Regions from separate parts of the Serratia sp. JSRIV002 genome, predicted to be linked through region 2. Evidence: predicted binding sites of a transcription regulator. Region 2 holds the regulator's gene; each other region holds the start of a gene.
What was found. The regulator Fur, encoded in region 2, represses iron uptake genes when iron is present. The targets are predictions, from matches to a motif close to ATAATAATGAGAACNACTATCAA.

Region 1 (4,251 bases), 2.6 Mb from region 2:
CATCTTTAAATAAAATTATGTCAACCCCTGGTATGAAAATCAACAAAGGAGACAGAGATGCTATTATTCATGCCTGGAGGTATACGAATGTTAACGACATGGCAAACAAGCTCAGTAATTTTGGCCGATTATTTAAAGTCGCAGATCTGGTGATTAAGGCTGAGAAAATACGCGAAAAAAGTATAGAGGGCTACGAATCTGGGAATTGGAAGCCACTGATGTTAGAGGTGGAAGCTATGGTGTTGAGTGGAGTTGCGTCTAGTGTTGCCTTGGCAATAGTTGCTGGATTATTTTCTATTTTTACAATACCCGCATTGCTATCAACCGCGTTAATCATAAGCGTAACCATAGGAATTAGCATTGTCTCATCTTATATTGATGCTTCACTTGCTGAAGCATTGAACAACAAACTCATTAATCTGTTGAATTAACATAAACCCGACGAACTTATCGTCGGGTTTTATACTCTGATGGAAACCTCACTAAAAACCATAGAAAAAGTGAAGTAAAAAAATACAACAGGGTGAAAATCATTACGTAATAGATAAAAAGTAAATAATCATTAGAGGATAAAAATTTAAGCAACCGATTCCCATGAGATACATCAAGAGAGCAGAAAATAAACATATAAATATATATAGCATAAACGATAGAGAAGAGAACAAACCTGACTATTATCGAATACAAACCGACACCACTAAGCTTAAGCTTTAGATGGTTTTTGTATTTAATGACAAAGTAAACAGCAAATAATAGTGCTAGCTTGCAATACAACCCTAAGGCTGGACTTAATAACATATTATCAGAGGATATATTTACCGGGTGAATTTTGGCTATTTCAACGCCCAGTTCAAATAGTTGGGAAGTTGGGTTTAATTTAAAGTAACAAAAAAGTAAAAACAAGGGACATAGCCCAACAGCTAATACCTTAAACAGCTTTCTCGAAGCAAAACTTCCTTCTTCCTCTTGCATCATTCCTCCTGCACCTTGCTGTAAATACTTTGTCGTCTCTATCTCGTCAAAGAACGACATCAATTGATAAAGATTATCATTATCAATTGATGTATGCCAGTCTTTCAGCAAAAAAACGCGACACCCAGAACCTCTCAGCCTGCAGTGCATTTTATAACCACTACTGGCGTTGAATAAAAGCAGGTACTGTGATTACGACAACACAAGTCGTGAGGATTTTAAGGTTGAAACTTAGATAAGACGAAGGGGCTGATAATTAGCCCCTTCGAATGTTTTTAACCGCGGTGTTAAGCGTTACTTGGCCACACCTTCCATTCCCACCAGCCCCACTTTCAGGTAGCCGGCTTTGCGTAGCGTATCCATCACGCTCATCAGCGTTTCATAATCTACGGTCTTGTCCGCCTGGAAAAAGATGGTGGTTTCTTTATTCGCCTGCGTACGTTGATCCAGCACCGCCGTCAGCTGTTCCGCCGTCACCGGCTCATCGCCCACGTATAGCTGCTTGTCTGCCTTCACCGACAGGAACACCGGTTTTTCCGGGCGCGGCTGCGGTTTGGCGGAAGAAGCGGGCAGATCGACACGAATATCTACCGTTGCCAGCGGCGCAGCCACCATAAAGATGATCAACAGCACCAGCATGACGTCGATAAACGGCGTCACGTTGATTTCATGCAGTTCGCCGCTGTCGTCCAGATCTTCATTTAAGCGCATCGCCATAACTCACCCCACCCGCAGTTGGTGCGCATGCTGCGAACGTTTGGCATCGGCCGAGGCCGCCAGATCCAGATCGCGGCCCAACAGCAGCAGCACCTGTGCCGCCACATCGCCCACCTGAGCACGGTGGCCGCCGATGACACGAGCAAAGATGTTGTAGATCACTACCGCAGGGATTGCTGCAACCAGACCGAGCGCAGTGGCCAGCAAGGCTTCCGCAATCCCCGGGGCAACGACCGCCAGGTTAGTGGTTTGCGAATGGGCAATGCCGATAAAGCTGTTCATGATGCCCCATACGGTACCAAACAGGCCGACAAACGGTGAAATGGCGCCGATGGTGGCCAGGAAGCCATTGCCGCGCCCCAACTGACGCCCGTAGGCCGCTACACGGCGTTCCAGACGGAAACCGGTACGCTCTTTAATACCGTTATTGTCGTTAGAGGCCGCCGACAGTTCCAGTTCGTTCTGCGCGTCTTGCAGCAGCACCGCAGTGATGCTCTCTTGTGAGAAATCTTGCGCCAGTTCGGAGGCATCGTCCAGCGAACGCACGTCGGCCAGCGCCAACTGCTCACGGCGCAGACGGCGCTTGGAACGAAACAGCTCGCTGCCTTTGGCAAACAGAATGGTCCAGGTGACAATAGACGCCAGCACCAGGCCAATCATCACGATTTTCACCACGATGTCGGCGTGCTGATACATGCCCCAGACGGAAAGGTCCATGCCGCGCGTTTCAGGCGGTTGGATGGTCGGTTCAGGATTAACCGGGGTGATATTTTCCGGGGTACCCGCCACTGGGGTTACCGCTGTTGGTGTGGCCGGTGTCGTTGCCGCGGCAACGCTTTCAGCGACTGCTGGTGCAGTGGCCGGTGCCGCCTGAGCGTTGCCCGCCAACCCCACCACCAATACCAGTGAGGCGATCACACTGCGCCCCAATGCGCCCCATTGCCCACGGCCTGCGCCCTGAGCACTTTGATTTGTCATTTTGCCAGCCGTTTTCACGCTGTGCCTCCACCCATTTCAACATTGAAGGAAGAATTCAGCGTGCGATCATATCAAACCAATCAGGGATTGATAGTAGTTATCATTATTATTTGAAGAATTACGCATCGACGAGCAAAAAATGATACAACCCCAGTCACTATCAGGGTTTGCGCGTCGTTTGGCATAACATTGCCCCCCCATAATGCTAACAAAATCATCACTCAAAATGCTGCTTTTTACCCCAACAGGCCACAAACGGTGTGAATAGCTCAGCCATCACTGCGGGAAAACGTCTGCAAGCGAGGCATGCATCCCCCTACATAAGGGCTAGATAAAATCACACAGCAAGGTACAAGGTTTTACGGCGTTTTTACTTGGCCATACCGACGGTCGCCTGTACTTTTTCCGAGTTTTACGGCCTTTACCACATTTTCTATGCTCTGTTTAATGTCCGCTTAAGCTAATAGCGGTACACTATATGGTGCTCAAGGGCCTCACCGCCGTGTGTGGCCTATATTTACCGGTGAGCATGGCTATAACAGCACGGTAGCCTATAGAAAGTCAGCCCAGGCACCCCAGGATAAAGAATGGATGTATTAAGAGAAATTGTTCACGCACTGTGGACGCAAGACTTTACTGCACTTGCCGATCCCAGCGTGATTTGGGTGGTTTATGCCGTCCTTTTTACCACCTTGTTTTTGGAAAACGGTTTGTTGCCCGCTTCCTTCCTGCCCGGAGATAGCTTACTGCTGTTGGCCGGTGCCTTGATCGCCAAAGGCGTGATGAACTTTATCCCCACGCTGATTATTCTGACGGTCGCCGCCAGCCTTGGCTGTTGGCTCAGCTATCTGCAAGGGCGATGGCTTGGCCATACCTCGGTGGTGAAAGGCTGGTTGCTACAGCTACCAGCGCAATACCACCAGCGCGCGCACATGCTGTTTAACCGCCACGGCCTGGTCGCTTTGCTGATTGGCCGTTTCCTGGCGTTTGTACGCACCCTGTTGCCTACCATGGCCGGTATCTCGGGCCTCAATAGCGCCCGTTTTCAAATCTTTAACTGGCTCAGCGGCTTGCTGTGGGTAGGCTCGGTAGTCACGCTAGGCTATGCCTTTAGCCAAATCCCACTGGTGAAACGCCACGAAGATCAGGTGATGGCCGGGCTGATGATCCTGCCGATGGTGCTGTTGGTCGTTGGGCTGCTGGGCGTGATGCTGGTCGTTTGGCGTAAAAAACGCGCTTCCTGAATCGGGTGGCGCGGCTATAGCGCCATCCTCGCGGGCAGGTGGCTGACCAGCGCATCCACCGCCAGCCGCACTTTCAAGGGTAAATGCGGCGTAAGCGGCCAGACGGCATGCACCTCAAAGTCTTTCCCTGGTACCTCCCCCAATACCTGCTGCAATCGGCCTTCCAGCAAGGCATCACGGATTAGCCAGCATGGCAGCCAGGCAATGCCAAACCCGGCCACCGCCGCGTCGGCAATCGCCTGCAGATCGTCCATCAACAAACGGGGTTTAGGCATCACTTCTCGCATTGTTCCGTCTGCCTGCGGGATCAACCAGCTACGTATCATTGCGGCGTAGCGAT
Region 2 (4,251 bases):
CGTTGTCATGACCTGAGCGAGACCACCTGCCTGATGCCACAATATGGCTCTGGCCCGGCACCGCACGGTGGCTTCTTCTCCCGTCAGGACTATATCGACATCGTTAAATATGCTCAGGCACGCCAGATTGAAGTGATCCCTGAGATCGACATGCCGGCGCACGCCCGTGCGGCGATTATTTCCATGGAAGCTCGCTACAAGAAACTGCTTGCCGAAGGGAAAGAGAAAGAAGCCAACGAGTTCCGCCTGGTGGATCCGACCGATACCTCCAACACCACCTCGGTGCAATACTTCAACCGCCAGAGCTACCTGAACCCATGCCTGGATTCGTCCAAAAACTTCGTGGACAAAGTGATTGGTGAAGTGGCCCAGATGCACAAAGAGGCCGGTCAGCCGCTGAAAACCTGGCACTTTGGTGGGGACGAAGCGAAGAACATCCGTCTGGGCGCTGGCTATACCGACGTGAAAAACCCGGAAGCGGGCAAGGGCATCCTCGATCTGAGCAAAGAAGACAAGCCGTGGGCCAAGTCGCAGGTTTGCCAGGCCATCATCAAAGACGGCAAAGTGGAAGATATGGAACACTTGCCAAGCTACTTCGGTCTGGAAGTCAGCCAGTTGGTGAAAGCACACGGCATTGACAGAATGCAGGCGTGGCAGGACGGCCTGAAAGATGCCAAAGACTCGAAGGCCTTCGCGACCAACCATGTGGCGGTGAACTTCTGGGATACCCTGTACTGGGGTGGTTTCGACTCGGCTAACGACTGGGCGAACAAGGGTTATGACGTGGTGATCTCTAACCCGGACTACGTCTACATGGACTTCCCGTATGAAGTCAGCCCGGACGAGCACGGTTACTATTGGGGCACCCGTTTCAGCGACGAGCAGAAGATCTTCAGCTTTGCACCGAATAACCTGCCGCAGAACGCCGAAACTTCGGTGGACCGTGACGGTAACCACTTCACCGCCAAGAGCGATAAACCATGGCCGGGCGCATACGGTCTTTCCGCCCAGCTGTGGAGCGAAGTGGTACGTACCGACCAGCAGATGGAATACATGATTTACCCACGTGCCGTGTCGCTTGCAGAACGTGCATGGCACCGTGCAAGCTGGGAACAGGATTACAAAGCTGGCCGTGAGTACAAAGGTGGCGAAACCCATCAGGTCGATACCAAAACCCTGGATCAGGACTGGCTGCGCTTTGCCAACCTGATTGGCCAACGTGAGCTGGCCAAGATGGATAAAGCGGGGGTGAGTTATCGCCTGCCGGTCCCTGGTGCACGCATCATCGGTGGCAAGTTGGAGGCGAATATTGCTCTGCCTGGCCTGGGAATTGAATATTCCACCGACGGCGGCAAACAGTGGCAGCGTTATGACGATAAAGCGCGCCCTGCGGTAGCGGGAGATGTGCAAATCCGCGCGATTAGCCCGGATGGCAAACGCTTCAGCCGTGCCGAGCCAGTAAAAGCGTAAGTGAGAACTCCGCCCGCCTACGTGTCGGTAGGTGGGCTGAGATAGTGCGAGGTGAGAGAAAACTGCAATTGTGATAATTGAGTGGATATTTTTCCCCGGGCCTGTCCGGGGATTTTTTTATCTGTCATTTAGGCATAAAAAAACCGCCGTGTAGGCGGTTTTCGCGTTCTGGCGGGCCAGGATCAGTTCTTGTTGTGCAGCGTTTCGTTCTCGCGGCAATCACCGGTTTCACAGTGGCCGTACAGGTACAGGCTGTGGTTGGTGAGCTTGATACCGTGTTGCTTGGCGATATCGCGCTGACGCACTTCGATGGATTCGTCGCTGAACTCGATCACTTTGCCGCAGTCCAGGCAAATCAGGTGATCGTGGTGGTGCTGCTGAGTCAGTTCGAAAACCGACTTGCCACCTTCAAAATTGTGGCGGGTCACAATACCTGCGTCGTCAAACTGGTTCAGCACACGGTATACCGTGGCCAGGCCAATTTCTTCACCCATATCTATCAGTTTTTTGTACAGATCTTCCGCACTGACGTGATGGCATGCCGGATCCTGCAAGACTTCCAGGATTTTGAGTCGCGGAAGAGTGACTTTTAAGCCAGCCTTCTTCAATGCGGAGTTGTTATCAGTCATGCGGATTCAGTCCTGTTACTATGCTAATCAAGTTGAGGCGTTCTCGCCTATGGCATCGGTTGGCACAAAGCGTTAATTGCGTCTCATTATAGAACCGGTTGCTGCAAATAGAAACCGCCGGTTGTTAACAAACCTATCTTTGCACGTTTACAGGGTAATCATGCAAAGCTTTGATGGATGGGATAAACCGATATCTCAGTCTACCGTGGCGAGGTAGGAAGTTACAAACTTGTAGCTTCTATTGCTCTAATCCGTGATGCCGATAACAGAAGGGCGCGCTCTACGGCGCCCTTACTATGTGCTACGTATCCGCCGAGGCAGAGGTTTAGCCGACGATCTCGGCCAGGCTCAGCTCTTCACTGATTTGCTTGACCCAGGCGTCTACACGTTCGTTGGTCAGCTCAGGTTGACGATCTTCGTCAATGGCCAGCCCGACAAAGTGATCATCATCAGCCAGACCCTTGGAGGCTTCAAAATGGTAGCCTTTGGTTGGCCAGTGGCCGACGATGGCCGCACCGCGTGGTTCAATGATGTCGCGGATGGTGCCCATCGCATCGCAGAAATATTCCGCGTAGTCTTCCTGATCGCCACAGCCAAACAGCGCCACCAGCTTGCCGTTAAAGTCGATGTCTTCCAGCGTCGGGAAGAAATCATCCCAGTCGCACTGGGCTTCGCCATAGTACCAGGTTGGGATACCGAGCAGCAGGATATCAAACGCTGCCAGATCTTCTTTGCTGCTTTTGGCGATGTCGTGGATTTCTGCCACGTCGTTGCCGAATTTTTGCTGAAGCGTCTTTTGGATCATCTTGGCAATGTTTTCGGTATTGCCAGTGTCGCTGCCAAAGAAAATGCCTACATGAGCCATAGTAAAGATAACCTTTTAATTCAAATGAATGTGTTGCGTAAACGCGGCCTGAGGCGCTGCCAAGGGCAGGCTTGCTCAGCCGTAAATGCGTATCATGCCAGAAATTTGCCCTGAGGTTTTATCGCGTTTATGCGATGCCTCTGCGGAGGTGGAACCGATCTGGCGTCATCCTTAACGCCGTGCCGCGCGTGCGGCGGCAGAGATCAGTGTTCTGGCTGTTCTTCTGCCAGTTGGGCCAACAGCATTTGTTCGATCAATTCGCTGCGGCTGATATTGCGCTGGTCGGCCAGTTTGTTGAGAGCATCTACCGCGTCTGCGTTGATTTTCAGCTCTACACGCCGTAATCCACGCACTTTGTCCCGTCGTAGCTGATTACGCTTATTAATTCTAAGCTGTTCATCACGGGAAAGCGGGTTGGTTTTCGGGCGCCCTGGACGGCGTTCATCTGCGAACAGATCCAGCGTCGTGCGATCCGTTTGTTCTTTTGCCATTGTTGCGCTACTGCAAGGGAGTTTGCATCAAAAAGCGGTTTACGCTTCCAGACGGTTCGATTTACACAATTCGGGCCAATAAACCCTAACCCAAATTCACCCCCAGCCAAGCGCAGCTTCACACCTGGACAGGGTGGCAAAATTATAGCGCGCCATATTACCCCAGCAGATGGAGCGACGACAATGCCTAACTTAGCTACAAACGCGCTAAGCTATTCTCTCTAGCGCGTTTTTTCGCCACTTGGGCTCAGGGCTGGTCAATAAAGCGGTGGATTGCCCGTAATACAGCGTCCGGCTTCTCCGCATGGACCCAGTGGCCGGAACCTGCAACCACATAGGCGCGTGCCTGCGGGAACTGGCGGGCGATGTCATCGCGGTAGCTATCCTGCACGTAAGGCGAGAGGCCACCACGGATAAACAGCGTCGGGTGCGGCCAGGGTGGAACCTCTTGCCAGCCGATAATGTTCTCATATTGCTCGATCAGCACCGGCAGGTTGAACCGCCAACTGCCAGCATGGAAAGATTTCAGCAGAAACTGGATCACGCCTTCTTCATGCAGCGTGGCTCGCATGAGCTGTGCAGCCTGCTGACGCTGGGTGATACCCGCATCGGTGACGGCCTGCAGTGCGGTAAAGATCTGGTCATGGCGGCGAGTGTCGTAATCCACCGGGGCGATATCGATCGCCACCAGCCGTTCAATTCGCTCCGGGGCTAGCGCGGTCAATGCCATTGCTGCTTTGCCGCCCATTGAGTGGCCGATCACGATGGCTCGCTCGATTTGCAAGTCGTCTAACAA
Region 3 (4,251 bases), 2.5 Mb from region 2:
CAGCGGTCATGGACGCTTCCAATGAGGCGCTGATGATCATCCAGGTATTGGCGGCCAGCAGCAGGGCGCGAACGGCAATCCCGACAATAATCAGGCGGAAGGTTTCTACCCCGTTACTCCAGGCCAACAGATAAACTACCCCGGCGGTAAGCAGGCCACCGGCCAACGCCCCAGAGGTAATGCCGATAACGCTGCTGTTAAACAGCACGATGGCGACCAGCACGCCGCTATAGGCTCCCGTATTGAAACCAATAACGTCAGGGCTGCCGAGTGGGTTACGCAATAATGACTGGAAAATCGCACCGCTCAGGCCGAGCGCCGCCCCCAACAGTAACGCCATAGCGACGCGAGGCAAACGCCACTGGGTGACGATCACCGCAAGATTGGTCGGACCTTCGCCGCGTAGCGCGTCGATCACCTGCGCCGCGCTGAGTTGCAAGGTTCCAGAACCGAGGGCATATACCGCCAGGGCAAGGCAGGCGAATAACAACAGCAGGGCAGTCGCCAACGGACGCGCCAACCGAAACGGTTTTTTGGTAAGGATTTGGCGGGAAACCAACAGGCTCATCTTATCCTCCCCGCCGGAACATACGGCGCTGGCGCACCAACATAATCAACATCGGCGCGCCGATCAGGGAAAGTACGATGGAGACCCGCAGTTCCCCCGCGACCAGAAAGCGGCCCAGTAAATCAGCGCTCAGTAGCAGGATCGGCGTTAAAACCAGCGTCCAGGGCAGCATCCAGTTGAGTTCTGACCCTGCCAGCCGCCGGGCAATGTGGGGCATCATCAGCCCGACAAAGGCGATAGGACCAACGGCGGCGGTAGCTCCGCCACACAGCAGCGTAATAGCTAACAGGCCAAGCAGTTGGGTGCGAATAATTCCGGTGCCGAGCGCCGCTGCAAGCTCACTCCCCATACTTAAGCTGTTCAACGCCTTGCTAAGCCACAGAGTGATCAACGTGCCCAGCAGGATTGGCAATGCGACGCTGCGCACTACCGCCATATTCTGAATGTCCAGTGTGCCAGCTTGCCAAAAACGCAGCTGATCGAACACCAAAGGATTGAGCAGAGCGATGCCGGTGGTCATCCCTTCCAACACGGCGGCCAGCGCCACCCCGGCTAGCGTCAGGCGTACAGGATTAACGCGGCTGCCGCCCATTGCGCCTACCAGCGCCACCAACAGCGAGGCAAACAGCGCACCGGCAAAGGCGAACCACAGATATTGGCTGACGTCGGTCGCACCAAAGAAGGTAATGCCCAACACCACGGCGAAACCGGCTCCGGAGTTAACCCCCAAGATACCAGGGTCTGCCAGCGGGTTGCGGGTGAGGGTTTGCATGAGCGCGCCAGCCAGCCCAAGTGCGATGCCAGCCAACACGCCGATCAGCGTGCGTGGCAGGCGTGCTTCGGTAATGATGACGCAGTCTGCGCCGCTGCATTGGCCATTCAGCGCGGCAACGACGTTAGTGAAAGGAATGGATTTAGCCCCCAGCGACAGGCTGAGCATCATCACCAGCAACAGCACGACAAAGGCGCACAGCAGGCCAAACAGGCGCAGCCAGAAGGAGCGGGATAACCCCATAAACAGAGTGCCCCTGCGGTCAGGAAGCGGAGGAGAGCAATTAGGTGTAAGCCGGAACATGACAGCCCATTATTAACTGAATATCAATGATATCTATTATCATTATTGATTGTATTTATCTATGGTAGCATGGCAGCCTGACCAGCACTAGCGCTGAGCCTCTCGAATATCGTGTCGTTGTTTGTGGAAGATCAAGGATATAAGTTGTGGTGATAACAAAATGAATAAACCCTCTATTTTGCTCGATTTTAGCCTGCTTAGGACCAACCCCGCTTTTCGTGCCGTATTCTGCGCCCGTTTTATTTCGATCCTGGCATTGGGCCTGATGGCGATCGCCATTCCGGTGCAGATCCAGGCGCTGACTGGGTCAACTCTGTTGGTTGGGCTTGCGGTGACCCTGGCGGGCGGCGGAATGTTTGCCGGTTTGCTGATGGGCGGGGTGCTGGCCGATCGCTATGAACGCCGTCGGTTGATCCTGTTTGCGCGCTCAACCTGCGGTGTGGGCTTTCTGGGGTTGTGCCTCAATGCTGCGCTGCCTGCACCTTCGCTAACGGCGATTTATCTGCTAGCGGTATGGGACGGATTTTTTGGTGCGGTAGGCGTGACGGCGTTGCTGGCGGCGACACCGGCGATCGTTGGCCGTGAGAATATCGTGCAGGCCGGGGCCATCAGCATGCTGACCGTACGCTTTGGGTCGATCCTGTCTCCCGCTATCGGCGGGTTGGTGATCGCTGGGGCAGGTATCAGCTGGAACTATGCGCTGGCGGCCTTGGGGACGCTGATCACTTTGATCCCGCTATTAAAATTGCCTCAGTTGCCACCACCACCGCAGCCGCGTGAACATCCGTTGCGGGCGCTGATCGGCGGCTTCACCTTCCTGTTCCAGAACAAGGTGATTGGCATGGTGGCGCTGATTGGTGCGTTGATGACCATGGCCAGCGCGGTGCGCGTGTTATATCCGGCCATCTCCGGTATGTGGCAGGTCACTACCCAGAGCCTGGGGATCATGTATGCGGCGGTGCCATTAGGGGCGGCGATTGGCGCATTTACCAGTGGCCGGGTGGCTCAGGTGGCGCGGCCGGGCTGGATGATGTTGATAACGGCGATAGCGGCTTTCGTGGCCGTGGGGCTGTTTGGCCTGATGCCTTGGTACGGTATGGCGCTGTTGTGCCTGGTGGTGTTTGGCTACCTCAGCGCGCTGAACTCGCTGCTGCAATATGGCCTGATACAGAACCTGACGCCGGACGCGTTTCTGGGCCGGATTAACGGCCTGTGGACCGCGCAGAACGTTGTAGGGGATGCGCTTGGTGCCTTGCTGCTCGGCGCGATGGGGGCATTTATGCTGCCAGCGATGAGCTCTACCAGCTTCGGTTTTGGTGCGGCGCTGCTGGCCGTGGTGCTGGCGTTTGCCATGCGTGGTTTGCGCAACGTGAGCATGGGCGGGCAGAGCGATAAACTCCAACCCGCCGTTGCGGCTACGGAGAAATAAACAGCTTTTCCAGACGCGTCAGCAAGTTGCTGGCGCTGTAATAATCCAGGCGGAAGGTGTCGTTCCCCAATGGGTAAACCCGCTTATTCTCCACCGCTGGCAGATGAGCCAGGAAACTGTTGCTCATCAGCCGCTGTGCATCACTTTCATCGTTGGCGAATAACAGCAGCGTTTGCCCATTCAAGCCTTCTGCCAGGTTTTCACCGCCAAGTTGGACGATATCTTTACGCGCCCCTTGGCTGGTGCTGGCGTTGAGTTTTGGTGGCAAAGTGGCCAGGGTAAAGCCTAGCTGTTGCAGCAGTTGCCCTTGGGATGAGTCTGCGGTCCACAGGTTGGCATTCTTGCCATCGCTGCGAAATACCAGTGCCGTTATGGGCTGTGGTGGCAATGTCATCTGCTGTTTCAGCGTTTTCTCACGGCGATCAAACTCGCTGACGATCTTCTCCGCTTGTGCTTCATGGCCGGTCGCTACGCCGAGGATGTTGGCCAGTTCCTGCCAGCTTTTATCGTCGTAGTTCACCACCAGCACCGGAGCGATGGCCGACAGCTGATCGTACAGGCGCACCGCAGAATCGGCCCCGGTAGCGGACATCACAATCAGGTCAGGTGCCTCACCGGCGATTGCCTCGGCGTTGGGTTCACCAATATATAACCGCTTCACTCCACGTTTGGCCGCAATCTCTCCCCACTGGTGGAAAAAGCCCTGCCGATCCGATAGCCGGTTGTTTGGGCTGGTGGCTCCGCTGGCGATCACCGGAGCGTCGATCGCCAACAGCGTACCGGTGACCGTCACGCTGGTGGAGACGATGCGCTGTGGAGGTTGTTTAAGGGTGATAACGCCGTGTGAGGTTTCGATACTGCGCGGCCAGGCTTGAGTCTCGGCTTGGGCAACGCTCAACGCCAGCAGGCCAAACAGCGCCAGGCTGAGCCGCAGGGGGATTGACATCGGTGAGATCCTTTTAATCCGAATGATTATCATTCATTGGTCATAAACCACCAAGTTTACCCCTTAATGTGGGTTAGCAGAAGAGGTTACGTTTATTGACATGGTCAGTTCTGGCAGGTACTTTATCGCGGATGCAATACAAATGATAATCATTATTATATTGGTTATTGTTAATGAAACAAGAGGAAGTACCTATGGACGTAGCCGTTAAGGGCGCTGCGCAAAAGGACCTG

Region 1: a site for Fur is predicted at 2,755-2,777, ahead of exbB (tol-pal system-associated acyl-CoA thioesterase). Genes of this name have one in related genera too.
Region 3: a site for Fur is predicted at 1,664-1,686, ahead of fepD (Fe(3+)-siderophore ABC transporter permease). Genes of this name have one in related genera too.

Annotation. Positions count from the first base shown of each region.
Region 1 is NZ_CP074143.1:5,179,247-5,183,497, forward strand. It holds gene KGP26_RS24275 (colicin-like pore-forming protein) at 1-431, shown strand, start outside; gene cui (colicin immunity protein Cui) at 448-1,122, opposite strand; gene exbD (TonB system transport protein ExbD) at 1,267-1,689, opposite strand; gene exbB (tol-pal system-associated acyl-CoA thioesterase) at 1,693-2,685, opposite strand; gene KGP26_RS24295 (DedA family protein) at 3,255-3,911, shown strand; gene KGP26_RS24300 (LysR family transcriptional regulator) at 3,926-4,251, opposite strand, start outside.
Region 2 is NZ_CP074143.1:1,720,423-1,724,673, forward strand. It holds gene KGP26_RS07970 (beta-N-acetylhexosaminidase) at 1-1,470, shown strand, start outside; gene fur (ferric iron uptake transcriptional regulator) at 1,653-2,099, opposite strand; gene fldA (flavodoxin FldA) at 2,425-2,964, opposite strand; gene ybfE (LexA regulated protein) at 3,168-3,455, opposite strand; gene ybfF (esterase) at 3,703-4,251, opposite strand, start outside.
Region 3 is NZ_CP074143.1:4,229,176-4,233,426, reverse strand. It holds gene fepG (iron-enterobactin ABC transporter permease) at 1-568, opposite strand, end outside; gene fepD (Fe(3+)-siderophore ABC transporter permease) at 570-1,643, opposite strand; gene entS (enterobactin transporter EntS) at 1,804-3,072, shown strand; gene fepB (Fe2+-enterobactin ABC transporter substrate-binding protein) at 3,059-4,018, opposite strand; gene KGP26_RS19930 (isochorismate synthase) at 4,213-4,251, shown strand, end outside.